Regions from separate parts of the Pseudonocardia sp. OZ21 genome, predicted to be linked through region 3. Evidence: riboswitches for the same ligand, from Rfam matches in the RefSeq annotation. Region 3 holds a riboswitch; each other region holds the start of a gene.
The links. A riboswitch is a leader RNA that binds a small molecule or an ion and turns the genes downstream of it on or off. The one in region 3 is predicted to bind S-adenosylmethionine.

Region 1: it holds a riboswitch for S-adenosylmethionine, as region 3 does, so the genes downstream of both, thrC (threonine synthase) here and AC5L35_RS34915 (aminotransferase class V-fold PLP-dependent enzyme) in region 3, are expected to answer to the same signal.
Region 2: it holds a riboswitch for S-adenosylmethionine, as region 3 does, so the genes downstream of both, AC5L35_RS31390 (DoxX family protein) here and AC5L35_RS34915 (aminotransferase class V-fold PLP-dependent enzyme) in region 3, are expected to answer to the same signal.

What each region holds. Positions count from the first base shown of each region.
Region 1 is NZ_JCADBN010000011.1:33,517-44,651, forward strand. Features, by position in the region: gene AC5L35_RS24005 (alpha/beta fold hydrolase) at 1-160, opposite strand, end outside; gene rpsT (30S ribosomal protein S20) at 321-581, shown strand; gene holA (DNA polymerase III subunit delta) at 669-1,637, opposite strand; SAM riboswitch class I at 1,777-1,891, shown strand; gene thrC (threonine synthase) at 1,901-3,187, shown strand; gene AC5L35_RS24025 (ABC transporter ATP-binding protein) at 3,211-4,923, opposite strand; gene AC5L35_RS24030 (ABC transporter substrate-binding protein) at 4,920-6,614, opposite strand; gene AC5L35_RS24035 (ABC transporter permease) at 6,635-7,636, opposite strand; gene AC5L35_RS24040 (ABC transporter permease) at 7,636-8,502, opposite strand; gene AC5L35_RS24045 (hypothetical protein) at 9,280-9,540, shown strand; gene AC5L35_RS24050 (MFS transporter) at 9,571-10,809, opposite strand; gene AC5L35_RS24055 (CGNR zinc finger domain-containing protein) at 10,919-11,135, shown strand, end outside.
Region 2 is NZ_JCADBN010000018.1:104,415-115,549, forward strand. Features, by position in the region: gene AC5L35_RS31380 (NAD(P)-dependent oxidoreductase) at 1-111, opposite strand, end outside; gene AC5L35_RS31385 (M20 family metallo-hydrolase) at 193-1,491, shown strand; gene AC5L35_RS31390 (DoxX family protein) at 1,501-1,860, opposite strand; SAM riboswitch class I at 2,143-2,232, opposite strand; gene AC5L35_RS31395 (PPOX class F420-dependent oxidoreductase) at 2,305-2,736, shown strand; gene AC5L35_RS31400 (NAD-dependent epimerase/dehydratase family protein) at 2,666-3,655, opposite strand; gene AC5L35_RS31405 (MmoB/DmpM family protein) at 3,982-4,461, opposite strand; gene AC5L35_RS31410 (TetR/AcrR family transcriptional regulator) at 4,489-5,115, opposite strand; gene AC5L35_RS31415 (hypothetical protein) at 5,813-6,934, shown strand; gene AC5L35_RS31420 (SDR family NAD(P)-dependent oxidoreductase) at 6,979-7,785, opposite strand; gene AC5L35_RS31425 (hypothetical protein) at 8,270-9,982, shown strand; gene AC5L35_RS31430 (phytoene desaturase family protein) at 9,996-11,135, opposite strand, start outside.
Region 3 is NZ_JCADBN010000026.1:275-7,069, forward strand. Features, by position in the region: gene AC5L35_RS34905 (MFS transporter) at 1-985, opposite strand, end outside; gene AC5L35_RS34910 (alpha/beta hydrolase family protein) at 1,138-2,511, shown strand; SAM riboswitch class IV at 2,782-2,897, shown strand; gene AC5L35_RS34915 (aminotransferase class V-fold PLP-dependent enzyme) at 2,936-4,294, shown strand; gene AC5L35_RS34920 (methionyl-tRNA formyltransferase) at 4,407-5,363, shown strand; gene AC5L35_RS34925 (DUF6343 family protein) at 5,374-5,658, opposite strand; gene AC5L35_RS34930 (ATP-binding protein) at 5,698-6,267, opposite strand; gene AC5L35_RS34935 (DUF4383 domain-containing protein) at 6,550-6,795, opposite strand, start outside.

The sequences.
Region 1 (11,135 bases), on a different contig from region 3:
ACTCGTCGACCGTCGCTGTCCACCCCGGGGGCACCGGGGCCCCGAACCCGGGCGGTGAGAGCCGCACCTGATCGTCGTAGCCGCGTGCGGTGAGCCGCTCGCTCAGCGGGTCCCACAAGGCCTCGGTCTCCGGGTTGCCGTGCACCAGAACCACCGTCATGCGATCACCCTAGGCGGACCGCGGGAACTGCTGGACCGGGCCGATTTCCGACGGTCCCCGCCGGGCTGTAACATGGACCGCTGAGCGCCCGGCGTGAACGCAGGATCCCCCGCCGCCGGTGCGGACCGGAACAAGGCGAAGAAGAACTCGAGGCATTCGCGTGGCCAACATCAAGTCCCAGATCAAGCGGGTCAAGACCAACGAGAAGCGCCGCCAGCGCAACAAGTCGGTCAAGTCCGCCGTTCGCACCGCCGTGCGGCGTTTCCGCGAGGCTGCGGAGGCCGGCGACACCGAGAAGGCCACCGAGCTGCAGCGCGCCGCAGCCCGTGCGCTCGACAAGGCGGCCAGCAAGGGCGTCATCCACAAGAACCAGGCTGCCAACCGCAAGTCGTCGCTGTCCAAGCGCGTCGACGCGCTCTGACGAGGCCACACCTCCAGCCCACACGGCGCTGCCCTCTCGGGGGCAGCGCCGTTGTGTTGTGTCACGGCGCCCGCCCTCCGGCACCGCTCAGCGTGACTCGCGTGCCGCGCAGATCCGCAGTACCGCGCGTTCCAGCGCGTACCCCGCGTCGGCTGCCGCTCCCTTGACGTCGGCGTTCACCTCGGCCGCTGCGTCGAACGCGATCGCGAGCGACTCGGGCTGCCACGCCCGTACCTGGGCCTGCGCCTTGCGCACCTTCCACGGCGGCATCCCCAGGGTGCCCGCGAGCCGGTTGGGATCGCCCCGGCCGGCCGCACCCACCCTGGCCAGGGTGCGCACCCCGTCGGCCAGCGCGTCGGCCACCAGCACGGGCGCCACCCCGAGCACGAGCGCCCACCGCAACGCCTCCAGCGCCCCGGCCCGGTCGCCCGCCATCACCTTGTCGGCCACCGCGAAACCGGACGCCTCCGCGCGGCCCCGGTGGTAGCGGCGCACCGCCTGCTCGTCGACGGTGCCCCCGGTGTCGGCCACGAGCTGGCCCGCCGCGGCAGCGAGCTCCCGTAGGTCGGACCCGACCGCTTCGATCAGGACGCCCACCGCGGCGGGAGCGATGCGCCCACCGGCCCGTCGCACCTCGGAGCGTACGAAGTCGGCCCGCTCCTCGAAGCGGGTGATCCGGTTGCACGTGGTGACGACGGCGCCGCCCTTGCGCAGCGCGTCGGCCAGCCCCTTGTTGCGGGCGCCCCCCGCGTGCAGCACGACCAGGACGATGCCCTCGGCCGGGTCGGCCGACTGTTCGACGATCGCCGTGGCGAGCTCCTTGCCCACCTCGTGGGCGGCCTGCAGGACGATGACCCGGCCCTCGGCGAACAGCGACGGGCTCAGGTTGTCGGCGAGGTCGACCGGGGTGAGGTCGGCGGCCCGGTAGCGCCGCAGCTCGGCGCCGGGCTCACCGGCCCGCACCTCCGCGACGACCTGCTCGACCGCCCGCTCCACCAGCAGCTCCTCCTCGCCGAGGATGAGGCGCAGCGGCGCGGGCGGAGGGGGCGCGGACATGACGTCCATGCTCGCGCACGCCACCGACATTGCGTGACCCGGCTCCCAGAATCCGGACAGGACTTGGGGGGCAGTGGATCGTGACGTAACGTGGCTGACATCTGACGGCTGCTCGACCAGCCGCGGAACAACTTCACATGGCTCATCCAGAGGGGCAGAGGGAACGGCCCGGCGAAGCCCCGGCAACCGGCGATGCGCATCCGCGCTCGATCACGGTGCCAATTCCGACCCGCATGGTGCGGGGAAGATGAGGAGATCTTTCGATGACTCTGACTGCCTCCACGCGTCCCGACGGCGACGGATCCACCGCCGCCTACGACCTCGGGCCCGCACGCGCCCTCTCCTGTCGTGAGTGTGGCCACCAGATCCCGCTCGCGGCCGAGTTCGCCTGCCCGCAGTGCTTCGGCCCGCTCGAGGTCGACTACGACTTCGGCACCGTCACCCGCGAGTCCATCGAGGCCGGCCCGAAGTCGATCTGGCGCTACCGGCAGCTGCTGCCCGTGCCGTCCACCGTGCAGGAGCACCCCAACACCGAGCCCGGTCTCACCCGCCTGATCAAGGCCGACCGGCTGGGCGCCGCTCTGGGGCTGCGCAACCTCTGGGTGAAGGACGACACCGGCAACCCGACCCACTCGTTCAAGGACCGCGTGGTGGCCGTGGCGCTCGCCGCCGCCCGCGAGCTCGGGTTCTCGGTGCTCGCCTGCCCGTCCACGGGCAACCTCGCCAACGCCGTGGCCGCCGCCGCGGCCCGCGCCGGGTGGGACTCGGTCGTGCTCATCCCGTCGTCGCTCGAGCAGGCGAAGGTGCTCACCACCGCCGTGTACGACGGCACCCTGCTCGCCGTCGACGGCAACTACGACGACGTCAACCGGTTGGCCACCGAGCTCGCCGCCGAGCACGAGGACTGGGCGTTCGTCAACGTCAACGTGCGGCCGTACTACGCCGAGGGCTCCAAGACGCTGGGCTACGAGGTGGCCGAGCAGCTCGGCTGGCGGCTGCCGGAGCAGATCGTGGTGCCCGTGGCGTCGGGGTCGCAGCTCACCAAGGTCGACAAGGGTTTCACCGAGCTCGGCAAGCTGGGCCTGGTGGAGCCCACGCCCTACCGCGTGTTCGGGGCGCAGGCCACCGGCTGCTCCCCCGTGGCCAAGGCCTTCGAGGACGGGCACGACGTCGTGCAGCCGGTGCGCCCGGACACGATCGCCCGCTCGCTCGCGATCGGTAACCCGGCCGACGGCCCCTACGTCCTCGACGCGGTGCGCCGCACCGGCGGGGCCGTGGCGCACGTCAGCGACGCCGAGGTGGTCGACGGGATCCGGCTGCTCGCCCGCACCGAGGGCGTCTTCGCCGAGACCGCGGGCGGCGTCACGGTGGCCACCGCGAAGAAGCTCGTCGAGTCGGGCAAGCTCGACCCGGACGCCGAGACCGTGCTGCTGATCACCGGCGACGGGCTCAAGACCCTCGACGCGGTCGCCGGCCAGATCGGCCCCTCGGCCACGGTGCCCTCCACCAGCAAGGCCGTGCGCGAGGCGCTGGCGGCGCGCGGACTCTGAGGCCGGGGCGGCCCCCAGCTCCGTCACGAGGCGCTGGGGGCCGCTTCCTCCGGCTGCGCGTCCCGGATCGTGTGCCAGACCTTGCGCCTGCGCTGCTGTTCGGTGGGGTCGGCCACGGGGGCCGACGCGAGGAGCCGCTGGGTGTAGCGGTGGCGTGGCGCCTGCAGCACCTGGACGGCGCTCCCCTGCTCGACGATCCGCCCGCGGTGCATGACGCCGACCCGGGCCGCGAGTGCGCCGATCACGGCGAGGTCGTGCGAGATGAACAGACACGCGAACTTCAGCTGTTCCTGCAGGTCCCGGAACAGGTCGAGGATCCGGGCCTGCACGGAGACGTCGAGGGAGCTGGTGGGCTCGTCGGCGATCAGGAGGTCGGGGTTCAACGCGATCGACCTGGCGATGCCGACCCGTTGACGTTGGCCACCGGAGAGCTCGTGCGGGAACCGGTCGCGTGTCGAGGTCGGAAGCTGCGCGGCGTCGAGCAGGTCATCCACCCGGCGGCTCAGCTCGCTGCCGTGCAGGCAGGTGTGCAGGCGTAGCGGCTCGGCGACGCTGTCGCCGATGGTGGCTCGCGGGTTCAACGACGACGCGGGATCCTGGAAGACCATGCCGATCCGGCCGCGGGCACGCCGCAGGGCCTTGCCACGCAGCGCGGCGAGGTCGTCGCCGGAGAGCCGGATCGTGCCCCCCTCGGGACGCACCAGGCCGGTGATGGCCGAGGCGATCGTGCTCTTGCCCGAACCGGACTCGCCGACGAGTCCGAACACCTCTCCGGCGCCGACGTGCAGGCTCACCCCCTCCACGGCCGGCACGTCGAACCGCCCACGGTAGGTCACCCGCAGGTCGTCCACGGTCAGGATGCCGGTGCCTTCCTCCGGAGCGGCGGTCCGATCCGGCACCGGCGCGGGCTCGTCGACGACGACCGGCGCGGGGACCAGCGGTGCGGTGGGCAGGGACACCACGGCGTCGAGCAGGTGGCGGGTGTACTCCTCACGGGGCGCCGCGAACAACTGCGCGACGCTCGCCTCCTCCACCACCCGGCCCGCCCGCATCACGACGACCCGGTCGGCGAGGTCGGCGACCACGCCCATGTCGTGGGTGATGAGCAGGATCCCGATGCCGAGCCGGTCACGCAGGCCGCGCAGGAGGTCGAGGATCTCGGCCTGCACGGTCACGTCGAGCGCGGTGGTGGGCTCGTCGGCGATGAGCAGGGCGGGCTCGTTGGCGATCGCGATGGCGATCACCACCCGTTGCAGCTGACCGCCCGACAGCTCATGGGGATAGGAACGGGCCTTCCGCTCCGGGTCGGGCAGCCCGACCAGCGCCAGTAGCTCGAGCATGCGCTGACGGGCCGCCGCCCGCGTCAGCGAACGATGGGTCGTGATCGCCTCGAGCACCTGGGCGCCGATGCTCAGCACCGGGTTCAACGCGCTCATCGGCTCCTGGAAGACGAAGCCGACCTCGTTGCCACGGACGGTCCGCAACTGCTCCGCGTCGAGGGCGATCAGCTCACGTCCGCGCAGCAGCGCCGAGCCGGACACCGTGGCGGTGTCCGGCAGCAGCCCGAGCAGGGACATCGCGGTGACCGTCTTCCCCGAGCCCGACTCACCGACGACGGCCACCACCTCGCCGGTTCCCACCGAGTAGCTGACCTCCGTCACGGCGGGGGTCGACCGGCCTGCGGAGCCGAAGGACACCGAGATCTCCCGCACCTCCAGCAAGGGAAGCGCGGTCACGGCGTGATGCCCGCCTTGAGGTAGTTGGGATAGGCCGGGAAGTCGGCCACGAAGAAGTTGCCCACCTTGGAGCCGCGCAGGAACGAGTTGCGCGTGTAGATCAGTGGCACGACGGGGCTGTCCTGCATGATCCGGCGGTCCACCGCGGCCCACTTGCGTCCGGCCTCGACCGGGTCCACCGTGGCCTGCGCATCGGCGATCATGGCGTCCACCTCGGCGTTGGAGTACCGGGAGATGTTGTAGCCGCCGTTGCCGATCTCGCCGGACGCGAAGAGCGGCTGGATGTTGCCGTTCGGGCTCGGGAAGTCGGGCTGCCAGCTGAAGTAGGCCAGGTCGTAGTTCGCCTCCGCGCCCGTGACCTCCGCGTTGAACGCGTCGGAGTCCAGCGGCCGGATCGACACCTGGATGCCTGCCCTGGCGAGTGCGGCGCCGAGCGCCTGTGCCCGGTCCGCCCCGCCGTTGGAGGTGCTCACCAGCAGGCTCAGAGCGGGCAGGCCATCGGGATGGCCGGCGGCCGCGAGCATCTGCTTGGCCTTCTCCGGATCGCCGGCCGGCTGCGTCGGGTAGAGGTCGTAGGTCTCCCGGCCCGCGATGCCGGGCGTGATCAAGGTGGTGGCAACCTCACCGGCGAGGGCGGCCGAGCCGGCGGACGCCACCTGGAAGGCGCTGCGGTCCACCGCGTACTGGAACGCCGTGCGCACCGCGGGATCGGCCAGCGGGCCCTTCTGGGTGTTCAGCACCAGCATGGCCAGCGCGCCGGCGTTCGAGGTGACCACCCGCTGCTTGACGGCCGGGTTGCTCTCCAGCTGGGCCAGGGTGGCGGCCGCGACGAACGACGCTCCGAAGGCGAAGCGGTCGTCGCCGCTGTCGGCGGCGAGCCGCTGGGAGATCACCGTCCGGTCCTGGGAGAACTGGAAGACGACCTGGTCGGGCAGCCCCGCGCGGACCTGGTCGGTCGCCTTGTCCCAGTTCGGGTTGCGCACCAGGGTGGCTCCCACGCCCTGCTGGTAGGACTGCACCTCGTACGGGCCGGAGCCGACGGGATGCTCGCCGTAGTTGGCCTCGGCGCCGGTGGTGCGCGGCACCGGGGCGAAGGCCGGGGTGCTGGCGATCCACGTCCAGTCGCCGTAGGGGCGGGCCAGCCGGAAGACGATCGTCTTCTCGTCGGGGGTCTCGATCGAGCTGAGCCCCTGCCCCTCGAACGGGCCGCGGTAGTCGGCCCCCCCGACGAGCAGCGCCTTGTGGTAGGTCAGGCCCTGCGAGAACGACGGCGAGAAGGACCGCTCGACCCCCCACTTGACGTCCGCGCTGGTGATCGGGGAGCCGTCGGAGAACTTCAGCCCGTCCTTGAGCGTGAACGTCCAGGTCGCCCCGCCGTCGCTGGGCGTGCCGGTGTCGGTGGCCAGGTCCGGTACCACCGCGGCGGTGACACCGGGCCGGATGTCCCAGCTGGTCAGCCTGCGGTGCACGAGGGCCAGCGAGGTGATGGCGAGGCTCTGGCTCTTCGCCGGGTCGAACGAGTTGGTGGCGCCGTCCTGGAGGACGTAGAGCGTGCCACCGACCGCAGGGGCGGCGGACGCGGCGGCGGCACCGGAGCTGCGCTCGTTCGCGTTGCAGGCCGCGAGCAATGCACCGGCCCCACTGACCGCGCCTGCCGTCGCAACGAGTCGTAGGAATGACCGCCGGTCCATGAAGTTCTCCTTGTCGATGATCACGAACGAACCAGCCGCGCCCGGGGGTCGAGCAGGCCGTAGAGCAGGTCGACCGCGGTGTTGGCGACGACGATGAGGAAGGTGGCGAAGACCGTGTAGCCCAGCAGCAGCGGCAGGTCGAGCTGCTGGACGGCGTCGATGAGCAGGCCGCCCAGCCCGGGCATCGAGAACACGCGCTCGGTGATGACCGCACCTCCGAGCAGCGAACCGAGGTCCAGACCGAAGATCGTCACCACCGGCAGGGCGACGTTGCGCAGCGCGTGCCGCCGGATCACGCTGGACTCTCGAACGCCCTTCGCCCTGGCCGTGCGGATGAAGTCCTCGCCCAGGACGTTCAGCATCTGGTTGCGGGTGAGCCGGGCGTAGAGCGCGGCGTGCAGGAACGCCAGCACGAGCCACGGCAGCACGAGGTGCCACGCCCAGTCGACCGGGCTCTCGGTGAACGGGACGTACCCGCTGACCGGCACCACGTCGAGCGTGAACCCGAACAGCAGGATCCCCAGCAGCCCCACCAGGTACGTCGGCGCGGAAACCCCGGCAACGGACCCGGCCATCAGCAGCCGGTCCAGCGGCCGTCCGCGGTGCAGAGCAGACACCACGCCGGTGCCGACCCCGACGCACAGCCAGATCACGGCCGCCCCGATGGCCAGCGAGAACGTCACCGGCACCCGGCTGGCGATCAGCTCGCTCACCGGGGCGTTCTGTTGGAAGGAGTACCCGAAGCACGGTGCGTCGCAGTGGATGGCGGTCGGGCCGGAGCCGTACGTGCGCCCGACCAGGATGGCCGCGAGGAACGACAGGTACTGCAGGAACCACGGCTGGTCGAAGCCCATGTACTGCCGCGCGATCGCGAGGTTCCCCGGGGTGCACGGCTTGCCGCAGGACAGGAATGCCGGATCGGACGGCAGCAGGTAGAAGACCGCGTAGGTGGCGAGGCTGACCACCACCAGCACCAGCACCATGGACAGCACGCGACCCGCGACGAACCTCAGCAGTGCCATCAGATCCGGCGCCCCGACCGCGGGTCGACCGCATCACGCAGACCGTCACCGAGCACGTTGAACGCCCAGGTGGCGAGGAACAGTGCCGCTCCGGGGAAGATCAGGAACATCGGGTCGGTGGCGACCCAGCCGATCGCGTCGGAGATCGATCTGCCCCAGCTCGGCGTCGGCGGGGGAACGCCCACGCCGAGGAAGGACAGCGCCGCCTCCAACCCGATGTTCGCCGGGATGCTGAGCGTGAACACCACGACGATCGACGCCCACAGGTTGGGCAGCAGCTCCACGGTGAGGACGTGCCAGGGCGGCGCCCCCAGCGAACGTGCGGCCGAGACGAACTTGCGTTGCTTCAGTGACAGCGTCTCGGCGCGCACGATGCGCGCCACCCGTGGCCAGCCGAAGAAGCCGATGATCAGCACGAGCAGCAGGGGCCGCGGGAACGACGCCGGTGCGATCGCTCCGAGAGCGATCATGAAGACGAGCGAGGGGAACCCCAGCAGCACGTCCGCGATCCGGACCACCAACCGGTCCACCCAGCCACCGCGGTAGGCGGCGCTGACCCCGAGCAGCACCCCCACCACCGTGGCGATCACGGTCGAGACGGTCCCGATCAGGAACGACGTGCGCGCCCCGTAGGCGACGATCGAGAACAGATCCCGCCCGGTGAGCGGCTCGACACCGAACCAGTGCGCCGCACTCACCCCACCGAGCACACCCGCCGGCACCCCGGTGGCGGGGTCCAGCGCCGTGATGTCGTAGGTGTACGGGTCCTGGCCCGCCAGAGCAGCGAGCAGCGGGGCGGCCAGTGCCACCAGGAGCAGCACCACGATCACCACAGCGGCGGCGAGCACCCAGCGGTCCGCGCGCACCGCCCGCCAGAGGGCGGACACCAGCGACTGGGAGTTCCCGGAGCTACGCCGGAAGAACAGCCGCGTGGCCGGCGTCCGGTTCGGTGCGGTCACAGAGAGATCTCCGATGTCGGGGGAGCGACGCGCGGGGTGTCGGGACGCGCGGCACCGTCGGCACGTGCTGACGGGGCGCCATCACGACGCGTGCCGGTGGCCTCACCCGGGATCGGGTGGCGGCCATGGGGTCGGTCAGCGGCTGAGCGGACAGCCCGCGCTCGCGACACGGAGCAGGTCCACGTAGCGCCGGGACACGAGCAGGCAGGGTCGCGGTACCGCCCTGTGCTCCGTCCAGCCGCTCAAGACCGTCCTGCCTATCCGGGCGAATCCGCCCACCGGGCCAGGCTGCGCCCGGGTCATCCCAGTCGGGGAGAAAATCACCGGCGACGATCGTCAGTCAAGCGTTCGCCGTCTTCCTCACATTCAGCCGCCGTGGCCGTTGTCAGACGGTCGCCAGTACCTTCTCCGCCAGTACTCAGGCCGTTCTCTCAGAACGTGGCCCAACAGACCGCAGACGGCGACCACCGCGCGCGGTGCACAGGCGCACCCCATCGAGTGCCAACGCCGCATGGTGCGGTGGATTCTCCCAAGCTGTACGAGCTAGTAGGGGCTGGCGGCAGTGATGGTCGGGCCGGTCAGGGTGATGCGGCAGGTGAACAGCGCGCGGGCCAGGTCCCCGGGTCGGCGCTCCAGTTCGATCTTGGTCATGGGCATTACGTTGATCAAGTCCGGGTTGGGCGCGTGCAGGATGCGCTGTTCGACCTCGGCGAATTGGCCTTCGAGCTGCTCCTCTTGGGCGCGGAGTTCCGCGCAGCGTTCGTTGATGTCGCGGATGAGGTCCCGGTCGGGATTGTCGACACCTTCGAGGTTGCAAACGGTTCGTTGATCTTGGCGTCGGTGTCAGACGTGGCCCTTCTGAGGGCGCCGACCTGCTGCTCTCGCTCATGCTGCATCGCCGCGTCGAGGCTGCGAATGTTGGCGTCGAGCAGCTGGCGTCGGTAGGTGCCGAAGACGTGGTCTGAAGTGCCCCCGTCAGCCGGATGGCATCGTCGTGGTCCCGGTGGACGGCGTCGCGCCCGGTGAGCCCACTCGAGACGGCAAGATCGTCGGGGTTCCGCCCCGCCGCCCTGCCTGCGAACCGCTGGCGGCCGGGATGAGTCGTTCGGCGAGAGTCAGCGCCAGAGCCACGACACCGATCAGGGCGCCGATCAGGACCGTGCTCTGGACGCCGTAGCTCGACACCGCGAGGCTGCCGGCCAGAGCGCCGCCGGTGATGCCGACGTTGACGGCGGCGGAGACGGTGGCGGCGGCGAGGTCGGAGCGCCCGGGCGCTATCTGCAGCACGAGCCCACCGAGCGACGCGGTGAACGCGGCGAACGCCAGTCCCGCCACGGCGAGCAGGCCGACCGCCGCCACCGGGTGGTGGCCAAGTGCGTACAGCCCGAACAGTGCCGCCGACTGCAGCGCGACGGTCGCGGCCAGGGCGCGCCACGGGCCGCGGTCGACCACCGCGCCGAGGGCGAGGATCCCGAGCACGCTGGCGACGCCGCGGGCCAGCAGGATTGCGCCGACCGACGAGTCCGCAAAGCCGCTGACCTCGGTGACGAAGAGGGCGACATAGGTGTAGGCGGCGATGGCTCCGGCGGTGGCCAGGACGGCAACGCCGACCAGCAGCCAGAAGCGGCGCGCGTCGGGCATCGCGCCCCGGGCGGCATGTCCCTGGTCGGGCCGCGTCGAGGGCAGCAACGAGGCAACCAGGACGAGCACGATCGCGCCGAGCCCGGCCACCGCCAGGAACGACACCCGCCAACCCGCGCGCTCACCCAGCCAGGTGCCCGCCGGCACACCCAGGACCAGCGCAACGGTGCCGCCGGAGAACACCACCGCGATCACACGCCCTCGTAGCGCGGGTGGGAACAGCTCGGCCGCCGCGGGCACCACCACCGCCCAGAACAAGGCGTGGGTCGCCGCGATCGCCAGCCGGGCGGCGAGCATGAGCGCGAACGTGCTGACGAGCGCCGTGACCGCGGTGCTGACGACGAAGCCGGCCAGTAGCCCCGACAGCAAAACCCGGCGCGGGACCCTTCGCACCAGCGCAGTCAGCGGGACCGAGGCGACCATCACCACCGCGGCGTAGGCCGTGACGAGCATGCCCACCTGCGACGGCGAGACCGCCAGGTCCGCCGCCATGGGCAGCAGCAGCCCGACGGGCAGTGCCTCGGCCGTGGTGTAGAGGAACGTGCCGCCGGCCAAGCCGACAAGCGCTCCCACCGCCCGCCTGTCCTCCATCCGGACCTCCCATGTTTCCATCTAATGGACTTACGTCGGAAACAAGTTAGCGATCACCTCCGAGGTGGCGCAACTGGTAAAATGGATTTCGATGGGAACAGTTGAGGACGTCACGCGGATGCGCCTGGTGGGCGGCAACCTCGCCCTGGACTTCGTCAACACCCGCAGTGGCCCACCCCTCGGACCTCCCGACGATGACGTGCTCACCGGCTACTCCGAGCTGATCACCTGGGGCGTCTACGCGGACGCCCTCAGCGAGGCGGAGGCGGCAGCGTTACGCCGCGCGGCTCGCGACGATCCCGGTGGCG
Region 2 (11,135 bases), on a different contig from region 3:
CTTCGCCTCCAGCTCCGGCCGTAGGTCGTGGGCCACGACCACGTGGCCCGCTCGTACCAGGTTGGCGACCATCGGCAGACCCATCCGGCCCGTACCCAGAAATCCGATCACTCGTACAGGATCGGTCATGCCGGCACGTGTTGGATGGGGTTGCCGGAAAGAGGCCTTCTCCGTGCGGACCGAGGAGCGTTCATGACCACGACCGATGCTGCGGCCGGCTTCCCCCGCGTGCCCCCCCACCCGGGCGCCGATGCCCGGCTGCTCGCCGACTTCGTCGACCTCTCGGCCATCGGGGCCACCGCGGCAGGGGGCGTCGAGCGCCAGGCCGCCACCCCGGAGGACGGCCGCAGCCGTGCCTGGCTCGCGGCGTGGCTGACCGAGCGCGGGTTCACCGTCGTGCACGACCGGGTCGGCAACATGTTCGGCCTCTACGAGTTCGTACCCGGCGCGCCCTTCGTCCTCGCCGGTTCACACCTCGACAGCCAGCCGAGGGGCGGCCGCTTCGACGGCGCCTACGGCGTGCTGGCCGCGGCGCATGCCGCCGACCGCCTGCGCGTCCACTACCGCGACTCGGGTGAGACGCCGCGGTTCAACATCGGCGTCGTGAACTGGTTCAACGAGGAGGGCAGCCGCTTCAAGCCCTCGATGATGGGCAGTGCGGTGTTCACCGGAGCCATGCCCCTGGCGACCGCCCTCGACACCCCCGACGCCGCGGGCGTGACGGTCCGCGACGCGCTCGAGGCGATCGACGGCCTGGGCGAGACGGACGTCTTCGGCACCTCCCGGGAGGTGTGCTCCTACGCGGAGATCCACATCGAGCAGGGCCGCGAGCTCGACAAGACCGGCACCACGCTCGGGCTCGTCGACGCGACGTGGGCCGCGAACAAGTACGAGATCGCGGTCATCGGGTCCCAGGCCCACACCGGCGCCACCGCAATGGCCGACCGTCGGGACGCCCTGTACGGCGCGGCGCTCGCCGTGGTCGCGGTACGGGAGCTCGCCGACCGGTTCGGCGAGGAGCTGCACACCTCGTGCGGGCAGCTGACCGTGTTGCCCAACTCCCCCGTGGTCGTCGCCCGCGAGGTGCACATGCACCTCGACCTCCGCTCGCCGTCGGACGACCTGCTCGCGGAGGCGGACGCCCTGCTCCGCCGGCAGTTCGCCGAGATCGAGGTGAAGGCCGACGTCGAGATCGAGCGCCGGTTCGCCCACACCTGGAAGGGCCACCTCTACCAGCCGGAGGGGGTGGAACTGGCGCGCACGGTGGCCGAGGACCTCGGCGTCTCGTCCATGATCGTGCGCACCCGGGCGGGCCACGACTCCACCAACATGAAGGACGTCGTCCCCACCGTCATGCTGTTCATCCCGAGCGTCGAGGGCATCTCCCACGCCGAGGCGGAGTTCACCCGCGACGAGGACCTCTGTTCCGGCGTGGACGTCCTCACCGAGACCCTCGCCCGCATGCTCGACGGTGCCCTCACCCCACCCTGAGCGTGGGGGTCAGGAGGCGAAGCGGAGGACGGCGAGCACGAGGGACAGCACGCCCAGCACCAGCGCCGGGACGAACTGCTCCTTGCGGCGGACGTGGACGACCACGGCGCCCGCCATCACGAGCGCGAGCCCGACCGCCGCGATCGGTGTGAGGACCGGAGCGACGTCCAGGACCCAGGGCAGGATCAGGCCGATCGCCCCGACGATCTCGAGCGCACCGATGGCCTTGATCGCGCCGCCGGAGAAGTCCTCCGCGTAGCCCATGCCTGCGGACACCAGTGCCGGCTTCGGACGCACGACCTTCATCACGCCCGAGCCCAGGAAGGCGACGGCGAGCACGATCTGCAGGATCCAGGCGACGACGTTCATCAAGACTCCCGAGTGAACAGCCCGGCGACGCCGGGCTCGGCACCGGAGAACCTAGACGGGAACGCATGAACGTTGAAGTATTTTGGTGATATGTCATCATACCGTGATCTACCAGTGGCTCACCCGGCCTCCTCACGGGGCCGCGGAAGAACGAGCCCGTAGTCGCCGCGGTGGAACAGCAGCGCCGGGACGTACGGGATCGCTGCCATGACTGTCCTCTCACGACACCGGACGGCAGGGACCCCCGGAACGGGTGGCCGAAAGGCCGGGGTGGATCAGCGACATCGATCCTGGCGTCAGCACCCGGCACCGTGAGGTACGGGGTTGCTGCGGCTTCGACGAGCCAGGTCCCTCGGCCGCTCTGGATGGACGACCATGAGCTGATCACGTGCAACGCTGTGCGTGATCAGGAATAGCCGGCCTCCGGTGGTGGGTTTGCCGAGCATGACGACCGGACAATTCGACCCGCACACGCTGCTCGCCGATGCCCGCCTCGGGGTCCTCGCGACGATCAAGTCGGACGGCCGCCCCCAGCTCTCCCCCGTCACGCCGTTGTACGACCGGGACGCCGGTGTCCTCTACGTGTCGATGACCGACGGGCGCGCCAAGACGGCGAACCTGCGCCGGGACCCACGGGCCGCGCTCGAGGTCACCAGCTCGGACGGCTGGGCCTGGGCCACCGCCGAGGGCACGGCCACCCTCACCGGCCCGGGAACCGACCCGGACGGCGCCGAGGTCCAGGCGTTGGTGGACTACTACCGCAAGGCCGCGGGCGAGCACCCGAACTGGGACGAGTACCGGTCGGTCATGGTGTCCGACCGCAGGGTGCTGATGGCGCTGACCGTCGAGAAGGTGTACGGCGCCAAGCTCCGCTGACCCCCGCCTGGCTCTCCATCCAGACGATCGTGCGAACGAGGCCCTCCTCGATCGGCAGTCTCCTGACACCGGGGAACAGCCGCTGCACCCGGGCTGCGGACGACGCGCAGTGGCGGACCTCCCCGCTACGGGCCGCGCGGTGTTCGACGGCGAGCCGCCGGCCGAGCAGGTCGGACAGCACCGCGATGAGCTCGTTGATCGTGGTGGGGGTGCCGACCGCCAGGTTCACCGCTCCGTCCGAGGAGCGCTGCAGCGCACTGCGCGCGAGGACCTCCACGGCGGACTCGACGAAGGTGAGCTCCCGGCTCTGCTCGCCGTCACCGTGGACGATCAGTGGGTCCCCCCGCAGCGCGGCGGCGACGAGCGCCGGTACGACGGCCGGGAGCGCGCGGTCCGGGTACTGCCACGGGCCGTAGGTCGTGGAGAAGCGGAACGCCGTGCACCGCAGCCCGTACCAGGACCGGTAGGCGAACGCGTAGGACTCCGCCGCCAGCTTCCCGGCCGCGAACGGAGTAGCGGGGAGGCAGACCAGATCCTCCGACCTGGGCAGGGTGGGGTTGTGCCCGTACACGGAACTCGAGGACGCGAGAACCACCTGGGCGTCGACTTCCCTGGCGACGTCGAGTACGGCGAGGGTGCCCGTCACGTTGACGTCGTGGCAGCGCCGCACGGCACCATCGGCCTCGGGCACCGCGGCCGCGAGATGGACGATCGACGAGGCGCCGTCGCACGCCCTCCGCAGCGCCTCCTCCTGGAGGATCGACGCCACCCGGACGTCGACGGGCACGCCGTGCAGGTGGTCGAGCCGCCCGGAGCTGAGATCGTCGACCACGACGACCTCCACATCGGCCTGCCTGGTCAGTAGGCGGCAGAGGTTGGCTCCGACGAAGCCCGCCCCACCGGTCACCACGATCTTCATCGGCTGGCCTCCAGAAGCACGGTCCGCCCGGGCGTCACCACCCCGGCCCACCGATGGCCTCGGTCGGACACCCACCTTGCCGGTGACTTCGGCACGGCAACGTGGGAGAAGATGGGATGGATCGGAGTAGTGGATGCCGGTGTGTCGGCGCAGAAGCGCTCGATCACGGTGAACCACCCGAGGACCTGGGGCCCGGCGTCGTTCTATATACGAAACGTACCGTATCTCAACCCGTACGACCATCAGCCAGTCAGGTTTCGACCACCCGAGCGGCGGAAGGAATATTCACTTTCTGCGACCGCGCCCGCGCATCGTGACGCCAAAGCTCAAGAGCGGAGAGAAAAACGTTCGCGCCGCGCACTTCGGCGACTCTCCGAAATCAGCGTCATACGATCACCGCTGACGTCGAGCGTTCCTTGACAGGACACGATCATCGACTGCAGTTCCGCGGTCCCGAAGGGACGGCCGGCGTGCCACGCGAGGGTGGCCGCGTTCACCCGCAGCGTCCCATGAGCCCAGACCTGCACGCGTTCCCCGTGGTCGACGACCTGCAGTTCGACGTCGGCATTGTCGTCACGGACCGCACAGAGCACATGGTCGACCAGGCCGCCACCGGCGCGGAGGACGATCCCGACCAGGTCGGGCGCCGCGACGAGCCCCGGACGTGCGTCAGGTACCGGCACAGGAATCGCCCCACTTCCGGAGATCGCCGATCTACAATTCACCGGGGGCTGGGGTGCCGGGCGAATTTTCGGCCCGGAACCGTGACGATAGGCGGAAGAAACAGCACGTGCAACGTCGTCCACTCGGCAGGAAATAACGTTGCCGGGAGTTCAGACGGATCCGGTCTCCGAGACGCGCCGGGGCAGCTCGCCGTCGAGGAGAAGGCCGAGAAGCCGGTCCACGACGTGCTCGGTCGACCGACGGCACAGCACGCGGTAGAGAAGCGTGCCGGCGTAGATGTCCTGAAGGAGCCCGGCGTCGATGTCGGCGGGCAGGTCACCGCGCTCGGCCGCACCCTCGATCATCTTCTCGAAGGCCTCTCGGCCGGCCTGGAACAGGTCCACCGGACCGGCACCGCCCGGGGAGTCCTGCAGCAGATCGCCGGCCAGCGCGAGGAGGGTGGTGGCCAGCGGGGCCCGCAGGTCCAGGCGCATCGCCTCCATGGCGGCACGGGCGTCGGCCCGGATGTCACCCGTGGGCTGCGGCTGCTCCGCCGCGCCGGCGTCCACGGCCTCGAGCACGAGCGCACTCTTCGACGGCCACCACCGGTAGACGGTGGTCTTCCCGACGCCGGCCCTGGCCGCCACGCCTTCCACCGTCAGCCGGAAGTAGCCGACCTCCTCGAGGAGCTCGCGTGTGGCGGCGAGGATCGCGTGGTGCGACTCCTGGCTCCGTCGACGACCAGCACGCCCTTCCCGCTCGCTGCCGGTCGTGATCGTGCCCTCCTCGCGGCGCACCGGATCTGCTGTGGCGGACTATAACCGACCCTCCCTCGATCGAGGGTCGAGCCACGGGGTGTTGCCCACCGCCCGAGTGCAGGTCCGGGGCGACCGCGGCTCGGACGCAAGATCGGCGGACGGTTCGGAACGACTCTGCAGGCGATCATGCCGGGACGGGAGGGGTGATCGCGGCGTCCGTCACGGCGGGGCGGGCACGGTCGCCTAATCGATACGTTTCGTATCGTTCAGTGTCGCGCCGGGCGCCCGGACTTCTCCCTCGGTGAGCAAGAGGGGTGCCGGAAGGCTCCCTATCGGCCCTCTGCATCCTCCGGTCGGAGGTGCACGGACGGACCTAACCAGGGGTGACACAGGGTCATCCCCCATCCGGACCGCATCGTCTCCATCACTACGTGTAGTCATCGCGCACGGATCCCGCACTACGCCGTTTGGCGCGGTGCTGCCGCCGAATGGCGGACGAAACGGCCGATTTTGCCGCCGAACGGTGCCAAATCGGCGATGAGCGGTCACCTCAGCTATTCAGGTGAGACGCGAGGAACGAGCTGCCAACCCCTAGCCGGGGCGCGACGAACGCGGGTAGGAAGACGATCCCGCCCCGTGAACATCCACCCCTGCGAAAGGCCCTGACTCCGTGGAACTGCGTCCCCGGCCGTCCGGACATCGACATTCGTCGCCGAGCACGGTCTCGGTCGCCGAGTTGGTCGTCCGCTGTTTCGACCCGGCGCACCCGCCTCGGCCGATCGTGGACTACGGGCCCGGCACGATGATCTCGGTCGCAGCCCTGTTGCGACGGGAGGGCCGCGGGCCCCATGCGGCCGATCGTCCGCTCACCCCACGCGGGCACTCCCGCCCCGCGGTCGTGTCGTCCGGGCCTCCACGTCGCAGCGCCCGCAAGGCAGCGGCCGCCGCGGGTGCCCTGTTCGCCGCAGGCGCGGTCTTCAGCGGTGCGGTGGTGGACACCGTCCGGACCCCTCGCGGTGCGGTCGACTTCGCATCGGACCCGGGCCCGAGCACCGGCAGCGGCACCCTGGACCGGCCCCGGAGCCCCGAACCGTCCCGCGCGGGCCAGCACATCACCCTCACCGCGGTGGCGCAGCTCTTCACTCCGGCCGCGACGGCCGCGACCGAGTACGGGCCGCCGGCGTCCGGAACGCAGATCGGCCGGGACGCGTTCGGTGCACCGAACGACACGAGGGCCGACCCCTTCACAGCTCCGGGGCTCGACGACAAGGCGCCACCGCCCTCCGCTGCCGTACCGAGCATCCTGGACCTGGGCACGTCCCCGGGAGCGGAGCCGGCAGCCGGGTCGTCCATCGTGACCGTCGCCACGCCCGAGATTCGCGTGCCCGCCGTCGAGGTGCCGCAGCACGTTCTGAACCTTCCGGGCGGCGGCACCCTCCGGACGCCCGGGGTCGCCGTGTCCGAGGGACGGATGACCCCGCCTCGCCTCAGCGTCGCCCGCAACCGGGACGGCGGACTCGACGTCGCGGTCTCCGACGGCGCGGTCGCCCTCCCGAAGGTCGAGGTCTCCGACCTGGCGGGCGGCGCGGTGCAGCTCTCCCCCACCCGGGTCGGGCTCCCCGGCGTGCGTCTCTCGGGGAGTGGCGTCCTCGCGACCACGGACGGCGCGCCCGACATGCGGCTCAGCGATGTCCGGGCGGCCCTGGCGGACGTCGACCTGCCCGAGCTCGTAGCGACCACGGACGCGACGGCGCAGCGCCGCACGAGCGAGCGGGACGAGAACAAGAAGAAGAAGAGCGCGCGCGACGCCACCCAGTCGGTCAGATCCGCCGTGGGCCGACTGCTCGGCCGACACTGACGGCCACGGCTGTGCTCGGCGGGAGCCGCCGAGCGGGCGGTGCCTCAGCTGCTCGAGATCTCCGGCAGGTGTCCCGGCACCGTCTGCCGCATCTGCCCGCGGCGGTGGCCGGTGAGGCGCGCCAGCGTGCGCAGCGTGCGGCGGGGAGTTTCGAGCGTTCGGACCACAGCGTTGTAGACCAGCCCCGGCGTGCAGACCGTGCGCCCACGGGCGAGATCGGAGAGGCAGGCATCCACCACCGCGTCGGGCTCCAGCCACATCATCGACGTGCCGGTCGGCTCGAGCTCACGGTGCTTGCCCGTGCGCAGCCGTCCCGGGACCAGCGCGATCATGCGGACGCCGGTGCCGGCCAGCGACGCCTCGACCGTGTCGGTGAAGGCGATCATCCAGGCCTTCGTGGCGGAGTGGGCCGAGCCGGAAGCCGACAGGTAGCCGGCGAAGCTCGCGACGTTGATCACCGAGCCCTGGCCGCGTTCGATCATTCCCGGCAGCGCGGCGTGGGTCAGGATCATCACCGCGGTGACGTTGACGTCGATCTCCGTCTGCAGTGGTTCCGGATCAGCCATCCGGAAGTCGACGCCGCACTCGTAGCTCGCGTTGTTGACCAGGACATCGACGGGCCTGGCCCGGTCGGCGACCCTGCGTTCCACGGCGGTCCGCTCGGCGGCGTCCGCGAGATCGGCCGCGAGCACCTCGACCCTGACGCCGAGACGCGCTGCCTCTCCCGCCACCCGCTGCAGACCGACGTTGTCCCGCGCGACGAGGACCAGATCGAAGCCGTCGCGGGCGAGCCGCTGGGCGAAAGCGGCGCCGAGTCCACGACTCGCACCGGTGACGAGCGCTGTCGGCATGGCCGCACCCTACGTCAGGTCGATCAACACCGATCACTCACATGGGCATTTCTGGAGCGCGCTCCGGCGCGCCGTGTGGCATCGAGCCCGACCGCCCTGGCATGCGGAGCGCCGCCTGGTGTCGCACGGATGGCCCTGACGGAGCGTCACGCTGGGCCATCGCGCCCCGGAGCCGCCCGCGCCCCGATCCGGCGATCCACTACCACGCTCTACTCCGTCCGGCCTGCTCAGCACGGACGCTCGGCCGACCCGCACTGCAACCCGGGCGGTGAACGGTCGCAAATGAGCGACGAATGGGCATCTCCGCTGTTCAGGTGAGACGCGACGAGCGGACGAACGACACCTAGCAGGGACGTGACGAACGCGGGTAGGAAAGCGAACCCCACCGCAGAACGAATGAAAGCCCCAGCTCCGCCAACCTCGAGAGGCTCACTACGTGGAACCGCTCGCCCGTCCGACAGGACACCATCTCGGATCCTCGAACATGGTCTCCGTCGACGAACTGATCATCCGTTGCGGCGAGTGGCACGGACCTCCGCCCGGGGTGGACTACGGGGCGCCCGGCGCGATCTCGGTGGGAAGCCTCCTGCGCCGCGAGGGGCGGGCCCCTCACGCGGTCGACCGTGCGCTCCAGCCGCGCGGCCACTCCCGGCCGCCGGAGGAACCGCCCATGCCGCCGCGGCGCAACGTCCGCAAGGCGACCGCCGCCGCCGGTGCGCTCTTCGCCGCAGGCGCGATGTTCGCCACCGCCGTGGTGGAGAACGTGGTCCGAAGTCCCGGCGACGGTGTCCAACTGGGCATCGGAGGCGACACCCCCGGCCCCGACGGTCCAGCGGGCGGCGGGGCTCAGGCGAACCGGGGCGACGCGCCGCGCAACCTCGCGTTCTCCGTCGGGGAGCTGTTCACCTCACCCGTCGGCACGGCCGGGAGCGGCTCGGCCCTCGCGTCCCTCGATGCCGGCTCCGGGGTGTTCGGCAGCCAGGGCGCCGGCGGCGCGACCGCCGTCGACCCGTTCGATGTGAACCTGGCCCCGTCGTCGGCGGGTGGACCCGCCCTGGCCGCGGGACCCGACGCTGCCGGTCCCGGCGCGACGACCCCCGGGGGCGGTCCCGGTGCGCCTGTCGAGTCCGGCGGGCCGGGTGTCCTCCCGGGCATCGGCATCGGGCCGATCACCCTGCCGGTCGGGGGAGGCGCCGAGGGCGGACCGGGCGGTGGGCCCGGGGTGGTGATTCCCGTCCCCGGCCTCGGTACGCCCGGCCTCGAGGTACCCGCGGTCGACGTCCCGGGCGGTGCCCTGCCTGGCGTGCCCGTCGACGCCGTCCGCACACCGCGGGTCGGGGTGTCACCGGCGCAGGTCAGGACCCCGGACATCGTGATCGCCGGCGGGAACGGGCAGGCCGGGATCGCGGTCTCCGACACCGCACTCGCCACCCCCGACGTCACGGTCTCCGAGGTGCAGGCGGGCCCGCTGCGGCTCGCCCCTGCCGAGGTCGGACTGCCCGACGTCGCGATCTCGGAGGGGGGCGCCACGCTGTCCCGCGACGGCGCGCGCGTCGCCGTGCCCGAGGTCTCGGTGTCGGAGACGACGCTGGTCACGCCCGACGTGCAGCTCGGCAGGGCCAGGGTCGCCCTGCCGGACGCGGCGCTGCCCGAGCTGACCGTCCCCCGGCTGACGGTCGACACGAGTGATCCCGCCGGGACGGTCGAGGACGCCGCGTCGGCCGTGGTGAGCACGGTCGACCAGGTCGGGACCGGGGTGGTGGGCGCGGCAGCCGATGTCGTCGACGAGACCGTGGACAGCGTGGGCGAGACCCTCGGCTCGCTCACCGGCGCCGGGCGCGCGGAGGGTTCCGCCGAGGAGTCCGGCCGCTCCGCCGACGACTCGGACTCCAGGGATTCCGGCTCCCGTGACTCCGACTCCGACTCCGACTCCGACTCCAGCGATTCCGGTCTCGACCTCGGCCTGGGACTCGGCCTCCTCAGAGACTCCGACTCCGACTCCGGGGACACCGACTCCGACGGAGACGCCGACGACCGAGACTCCGACTCCGACCGGGGCGACTCCGGCTCACGCGACTCCGGCTCCGACGACGACGGCGAGGACCGCTCCGGCGACTCCGGGTCACGCGACTCCGACAGCTCGGACTCCGGCGGCTCCGTTCGTTCCGTGCTGGGCGAGGTGCTGGGCCGGGGGTGAGGGGCCCCGGGCACTACGCCCGCGCCGGGGAGTCCCGGTAGAGCAACTCCAGCGCCGCGGAGGTCACGCGGCGCCGTAGCCCCCCGAACGCCCCGTGCTCGCCGAGCGCGGCCCTGGCCGCAAGCCAGCCGCAGACGCCGTGCACCCCGCCCCCGGGATGTGCCGACGCACTGGCCAGGTAGAGGCCGCCGATCACCGTCTCGGACCGGCCCAGTCCCGGCACGGGACGGAACACCAGCTGTTGGAACAGCTGCGCGGTGCCGCCGTTGACCGCGCCGTCCACGAGGTTCGGGTCGGCGGTCTGCAGGTCGCGCGGCCCCTGGACGGTCCGGCCGAGCACGCGGTCACCGAACCCCGGCGCGAACTCCTCAAGCACCGCGTCCACCCGGCCCGCGAGGTCGTCGGCCGAGCCGTCGTCGGCGACGCCCCGCGGGAGGTGGGTGTAGGCCCACGCGCTCTCGGTGCCCGCCGGCGAGCGGCTCGGGTCGGCGGTCGTCATCTGCCCCAGCAGCAGGAACGGCGACCGCGGGAGCGTGCCCGTCTCGATGTCGGCCGACCACCGGGCCAGCCCGCGGCCGTCCGCTCCCACGTGGACGGTGCCGGCTCCGGCGACGCCGGGCGACCGCCACGGGATCGGCCCGGCGAGCGCCCAGTTGACCTTGACGACCGGGGTGTCCCAGACGAACCGCTCGAGGTCGGCGTGCAGCCGCCGCGGCAGCACCTCGGGTGCCAGCAGGTCGCGGTACAGGGCGGGGGCGGCCACGTCGGCGACGACCGCACGGCGGACGCGCACGGTCAGCCCGGTCGCGGTGTGCACGGCCACCGCCCGGCCGCCCCGCACCTCGATGCGCTCGACGTGCTCGCCGGTCCGCACGTCGGCCCCGGCCGCCGTGGCGCGGCGGCCGAGCGCCGCGGCCAGCTCACCCGAGCCGCCGACGGGCACCGGGAACCCGTACTGCTGCCCCAGCATCGCGAGCAACCAGCCGAACACCCCGCTCACCGTGGCGTCCGGTGGCGTGTCGCCGTGCACGGCGTTGCCCGCCAGCAACAGCCGGGCCGCCTCTGACGTGAAGAGCTCCTCCCCCATCCGCCCGGCAGGCAACGCCAGGAACCGGGCCAGCCGCAGCGCCTCCGCGGTACCGATCCGGCGCAC
Region 3 (6,795 bases):
TGGGCACCACCTCGGTCGCCCAGCTCTGCAGCGTGGTGTGCAGGAACGCCCAGGACCCACCCAGCAGCAGCCCGGCGATCGTCACCGTCGCGATGTTCACCGCGACGGCGGGGACGGCCCAGCCTGCCACCAGCAGTGCGCCCCCGATGGTGGCGAGCCCGCCTGCCGACGAACGTCCGACGAGCGACCGCACCAGGCGCGACCACGCGAGGGCCCCGACCCCGAACGATGCCGCCACCAGTCCCGCGAGCGCGGCCGACGACCCGAGTGACTGCACGGCCGGCGCCAGGTAGGTGAGGACGCCGAGCACCGCGATGCCCTCGACGAACACCAGGACGAAGACCACCAGCGCCCACCTGTTGCGCAGCACCCTCGCCACCGACTGCAGCGGGTTGCCGGTGGAGGGTTGGCGGTCCGGCTCCGGGAGCCGGGCCAGCGCGATCCAGAGCAGGGCGGCGGCCACGCCCGTCACGGCCGGCACGGCACGCCAGTGGATCAGGTCGGCGAGCAACCCGGCGCCTGCCGTGGCGACCGCGATGCCCAGCGAGGACGCGGCCAGGACGTCCGACAGCGGGCGCTGGCGCACGGCGGCCGGCCACATGTCACCGACGTACACGAGCGTGGACGGGATGAGCGCGGCGAAGCAGCCGCCTGCGACGGTGCGCGTCAGGCCCAGGACCAGGAGGTTGGGGGCGAGCACCGAGCCGACGCCCGCGAGTGCCGCGCCGAGCAGCGACAGGCGCATCACCCGGACCCGCCCGATGCGGTCGCTGATCATGCCCCACACGGGCTGCATGAGGCCGTAGGCCAGGAAGTACGCGCTCGCGACGCCGGCGACGGCCGACAGGGGCGCCTTCATGTCGAGACCGATCACCACGAGGAGGGGGGCGATGGCGAAGCGGTCGACCGTGCTGGTCAAGGCAGCCAGCTGCAGCAACCGCAGCCGACCCCGCTCCCCCACGCCGGGGCGCGTCTCCGTGCTCACCGATAGACCATGGTCCGTCGCGCTCGCTCGCGCTGCACGAAACGCGGTGAGAACGGTCACTCCGGGGGTTTCGGGGCGTCGCTCCCGGCCGTCCGATCGGTGCCTCCTGCGCCGATGAATCCGGTGGTCCGGGCCGTCACTACGGTGTGCGGATGCGACGGACGATCTTCGGGCTCATCGCGGTGCTGTTCCTCGCCGCATGTTCCGCGCCCGCGGCGGAGACACCGCCGGACATCAGCGGTGACTGGCACGGCAGCATCCAGACCCCCGGGGCGCCGCTGCAGTTCGGGGTGAGCCTGGCGGGCGACGGCGGCACCTTCGACCTCCCGGCCCAGGGACTGCGCGCCCTCGCACTGCACGACGTGCGGCTCGACGGCCAGGCGGTCACGTTCCGGCTGCCCGACGTCCCGGGCGGGGCCACGTTCGACGGCACGCTGAGCGCCGCCGGGACGATCAGCGGGAGCTACAGCCAGGGCGGCCAGACCGTCCCGTTCACGCTGTCCCGCGGCGCCCTGCCCACTCCGGGCCGACCGCAGGAGCCGAAGCCGCCCTTCCCGTACCGCAGCGAGGAGGTGACGTACCCGAGCGGCGACCTGACCATGGCCGGGACGCTCACCCTGCCGTCCGCCGGTGGACCCTTCGCCACCGTCCTGATGATCACCGGGAGCGGCGCGCAGGACCGCGACGAGACCATCGCCGGACACCGGCCGTTCCTGCTGCTCGCCGACACGCTCACGCGCGCCGGGTACGCCGTGCTGCGGGTGGACGACCGGGGCGTGGGGGGCTCGACCGGCGATCTGCAGCAGGCGAGCTACGAGGACCTGACCGGCGATGCGCTCGCCGGGCTCGCGTTCCTGCGCAGCCGCCCCGAGATCGATCCCACGCGGATCGGGCTGTTCGGGCACAGCGAAGGCGGCTACCTCGCCCCGCTGGTGGCACAGCAGCCGGGCGCCGGTGTGGCGTTCGTCATGCTGATGGCGGCCCCCGCCGTCTCGGGCGAGGAGGTGCTCGTCCTGCAGAACCGCTTGCTCTTCCAGCAGGCGGGCGCCCCGCCGGAGCAGGTCCAGGCCCAGATCGACTACGTGCGCAAGCTCAGCGGGATGCTGCGGGCCGGGGACTACGACAGGGCCCGGCAGCTCGCCAGGGACCGGGTCAGCGCGCAGACCGCGGCTCTGCCGGAGGACCAGCGCCCGACGCCGGAGGAGACCGAGGCGCAACTGCCCGCCACCCCGGCCTACCGCGCCGTCCTCACCTACGACCCCGCCCCCGCGCTGCGGGCGCTGCGGGTGCCGGTGCTGGCGTTCTACGGTGGCAAGGATCTCCAGGTGCCGCCGACGCAGAGCGAGCCGGCGCTGCGGACGCTGCTCGCCGGCGATCCCGACACGACGATCCGGACGTTCCCGGCGCTGAACCACCTCATGCAGCCGGCCGCCACAGGCGCGATCACCGAGTACTCGACGATCGAGACGACCGTGTCGCCGGAGGTGCTCGAGCTCGTCTCCGGATGGATGCGGGAGCGCTTCTGAGATCGGAGTCTCCGCACGTCGGAGCCGTGATGGCGGGTGGGTGAAGCGCTGCCGGCACGACCCCGCCCGCGGCACTGCGGAGATCGGGATCCGTCAGGTCGTCGAGGCCGAGCGGCGGCGCGCTCAGGCCGCGGGCGAGCGGTGGCGGCTCGTCCCACCGCCGAGCCCCGCCGCTGCCCGCACCGACCTCCCGTGGCGGGCAGCGGTCCCGGCAGGCGGCCGGGAGGGCGGCTTGACGATCGGTCGGCGGCCGTCGTAACGTCCACGCCAGGTCATGAGTGCCAGCGTCAAGCCCCGGCTCGCTGGCCGGCAACCCTCCTCCGCGGCGGGGTGCTCCGGGTGACGACCAGGCTGCCGGGCGGGGTGTCCGGTGGCAAGCGCGGACCCGCCTGCGATGCCGGGTCCCCTTCCCCAGGAGACCGCCATGACGCTCGTGCTCGCCCGTTCCGATGCCGCCCGCGCCGCCGCCCTGCCCGACGTGGTGGGAGCCGACCTCCAGGTGCCGCTGGTCACCGGCGGGAACATCACCTACGCGAACCTCGACCTCGCCGCCAGCGCACCGGCGCTGCAGTCCGTGGCCGCCCACGTCGCCGAGCTGTTGCCGTACTACGCGTCGGTGCACCGCGGTGCCGGTTACGCGTCCCAGGTGAGCACCGCGCTGCTGGAGTCGGCGCGCGTCACGGTCGGCGAGTTCGTCGGGGCGCGCGGCGACGACGTGGTGGTGTTCACGCGCAACACCACCGACGCGCTGAACCTGCTCGCCGGTTGCGTCCCGGGCGCGGTCCTCTGTCTGGACGTGGAGCACCACGCGAACCAGCTGCCGTGGAAGTCGGGCTCCCACCGCGTGCTGCGGGTGGCCGAGACCGTGGAGCAGACCCTCGCCGACCTGGAGGCCGCGCTGGCGTCGGCGCCGGTGGCGCTGCTGGCGGTCACCGGGGCGTCCAACGTGACCGGTGAGACGCTGCCGCTGGCGCGCCTCGTCGACATCGCGCACCGGGCGGGCGCCCGGATCGTGGTGGACGCGGCCCAGCTCGCACCGCACCGGCGGATCGACCTCGCGGCCACCGGCATCGACTACGTGGCGCTGTCGGGCCACAAGCTCTACGCGCCCTACGGCGCGGGCGCGATCGTCGGCAGGCGTGACTGGCTCGACGAGGGCACGCCGTACCTCGCGGGCGGCGGCGCGGTGCGGGAGGTGCGGATCGACCGCACGGTCTGGGCGGCCGCGCCCCACCGCCACGAGGGCGGCACCCCCAACGTGGTCGGTGCAGCGGCGCTCGCGCAGGCCTGCCGCACGCTCGCACCGCTGCTCGACGGGGCCGCCCACGCGCACGAGAAGGCGCTGTCGGAACGGCTCGCGGCCGGGCTGGCCACGGTGCCCGGCCTTCGGACGCTGCGGATCTGGCCCGACAGCACCGACCGGGTCGCCGTCCACAGCTTCACCCTCCCGGACCGGCCCGCCGGTCTGGTCGCTGCCTACCTGTCCGCCGAGCACGGGATCGGCGTCCGCGACGGGCGCTTCTGCGCCCACCCCCTGCTGCTCAAGCTCTGCGGGGAGAGCGGTGAGGCGCTGCGTGCGAGCATCGGGATCAGCACCACGGAGGAGCACGTGGACCGGCTGGTGGCGGCGCTGCGGCAGCTCACGACGTGTGGCGCCCGCTGGACGTACGGAGTGGTCGACGGGCGGTGGGTGCCCACGCCGGACCCGCGCGACCACGATCCGCTCGGTGTCATCGGCGCCCTGGTGCTCGGGACCGGTGCCTCCGCCTGCAGTTCCGACTGAGCGCGAGATCTGACGTCCTCGAACCCGGCCGCCACGGTGAAGTTGGACAGGCATACCTAACTTACCGTTATCCTCCTCCTCGATCATCTGTCCCAGGGGGAGGGAGCGCTGGATGCGCGTCGTCGTGTTCGGCTACATGACGTGGGGCCACCGGACGTTGGACGCGGTGCTTGCGGCCGGGCACGACGTCCCACTGGTCGTCACGCACCCGGAGAGCGACAACCCGTACGAGACGATCTTCAACGACTCGGTGGCCGAGCTCGCCGCCAAGCACGGCATCCCGGTGCTGGTGCGCAACCGCGCCGACGACGAGGAGGTCGTCGAGCGGGTGCGGGCCGCGCGCGCCGACGCGATGGTGGTGGCCAACTGGCGCACGTGGCTGTCGCCCACCGTCTTCTCGCTCCCCCGGCTCGGCACGCTCAACGTGCACGACGCGTTGCTGCCCGCCTACGCGGGCTTCGCGCCGCTGAACTGGGCGCTGATCAACGGTGAGCCGGAGGTCGGGGTCACCGCGCACATGATGAACGGCGAGTTCGACGCCGGGGACATCGTCGCGCAGTGGGCCACCCCGGTCGGCGCCGACGACACCGTGGTGGACCTGTTCGAGCGCACCCTGGCCATGTTCGGGCCGATCACCGTGGACGCGCTGGAGCAACTGGCCACCGGGCGCACCGACTGGCAGCCGCAGGACCGCAGCCGAGCGAGCTACTTCCACCGCCGCAGCGACGAGGACAACCGGATCGACTGGAGCTGGCCCGCGAGGGACATCGCCAACCTGGTGCGCGCGCAGGTGGACCCCTACCCCAACGCGTACTGCTTCCACGGGAGCACCCGGCTGCGGGTGCTCGCCGCGGGCGTCACCGACACTCCGTACGGCGGGACACCCGGACGCATCTTCGTCCGCGACGGTGCCGGCGGGGTCGTGGTGGTGACGGGCGCCGACGCGCGGCACGGGCGCAACCCGGGCCTGGTGGTCCACCGGGTCCGCACCGACGACGGCCAGGACGTCGCGGCCACGGAGTACTTCACGCGGATGGGCGGCTACCTCACCTCCCACCCCACCCCCTAGTGCGGCGGCACTAGCCGGGCTCCCCCCGACGCTTCCGGTACAGCACCACCGCGAGGTCGCCGAGAGCGATGACGGCCACCACGACCATCACCCACCCCAGCACCGGAAGCCCGGCGGCGAACCCCAGCCACGCCGCTCCGCCGGCGAAGACGAGCCCGAACACCGCAAGCACGGCGCGCAGCGTCAGCGCGCTCCGGGCAGGTGCCGCACCGCCCACCCCGGAGGTGGGGTCGTGGTACCCGGGCAGGCCACGTTCGTAGTCGGAACGCTGGCGACGGGGCTCATCGGGGGCCATGAGCCAGGGGTACCCCCGCCCGGGCAGCCGTGCACGGATTCACGGGGCCGATTCGTCCGGGAGCCGATGCCTCGCCGATCCGGTGGTCCCCGACCCCTCGGCTTCGGCGACCGACAGCTCGGAAGGCTCGGCAGGCTGCGACACCGGCGGCCCGGCAGGCGGGGCGACCGACAGCTCGGGAGGCTGGGACGCCGCCGGCTCGGCGTGCGGGATGCGGTGGCGGAGCAGCACCCGGCTCCCCCGGCCGTCGAAGTGGATGAGCACGGACTCCGACATCCGGTTCATCAGCGGGATGCCGTGGCCACCCTGCGCCGACTGCTCGACGGGCGGGCGCCAGCTCCCGTGGTCGACCACCTCGATGCTGAGCGTGCCCGGCTCGGTCCACAGGGTCAGCTCGACCGCGCCGGACTCGTCGGGGCCGTAGGCGTGCCGCACCGCGTTGGCGGCCGCCTCGTCCACCGCGAGCACGACGTCGGCGACCTCGTCCTCGGTCAACGCGAGCGGGGCGAGCCAGCTGCCCAGCTCCCGTCGGATCAGGACCAGCTGTTCCGGGTCGGCAGGCCAGCTCCGGTGCACGAACTCGACGTGCCCGGGGGGGTCCTGATCCATGATCCTCGCTCTCCACGCTCGGCCCCGACCTCGTTCCGCCTCCAGGTCAGGACTCACGACCCGACGTCCGGTGGCGGGTAACCGGTCGACCGTATCGTCGTCGCGGGGCACGCCGACGACGCACCCGCACGCTGTGCCGGCCTCGGCGCGCCCTCCGATCCGAGGACCCCCCGCCTCACCAGGGCGAACCGGTTTCGTCCCCCCCGTCCCGGTGTACCCGATCAGTGCTGTGCACGATCGTGGCGTGTCACGCCGGTCCAGGGAAGATCGGCGCGCCCGGCGTCACCGGGTGGCGGTGGCCCTGAGATCGCGCCCGAGCAGGACGCCCAGGCCGATCATGGCGATGGCGAGCACGAGGTGCAGCCAGTTGTCCGCGTTGTTGACGGGCACGAAGTTCGCGCTGCCGCCGTGGTCGATCAGCAGGCCGTAGAGCCACAGGACGGCATAGACGACGCCGCCGCCGACCAGGTAGTTCCGGGCGCCGGTGGTCGTGCGGGCCATCCCCAGACCGACGACTCCGAACGCCAG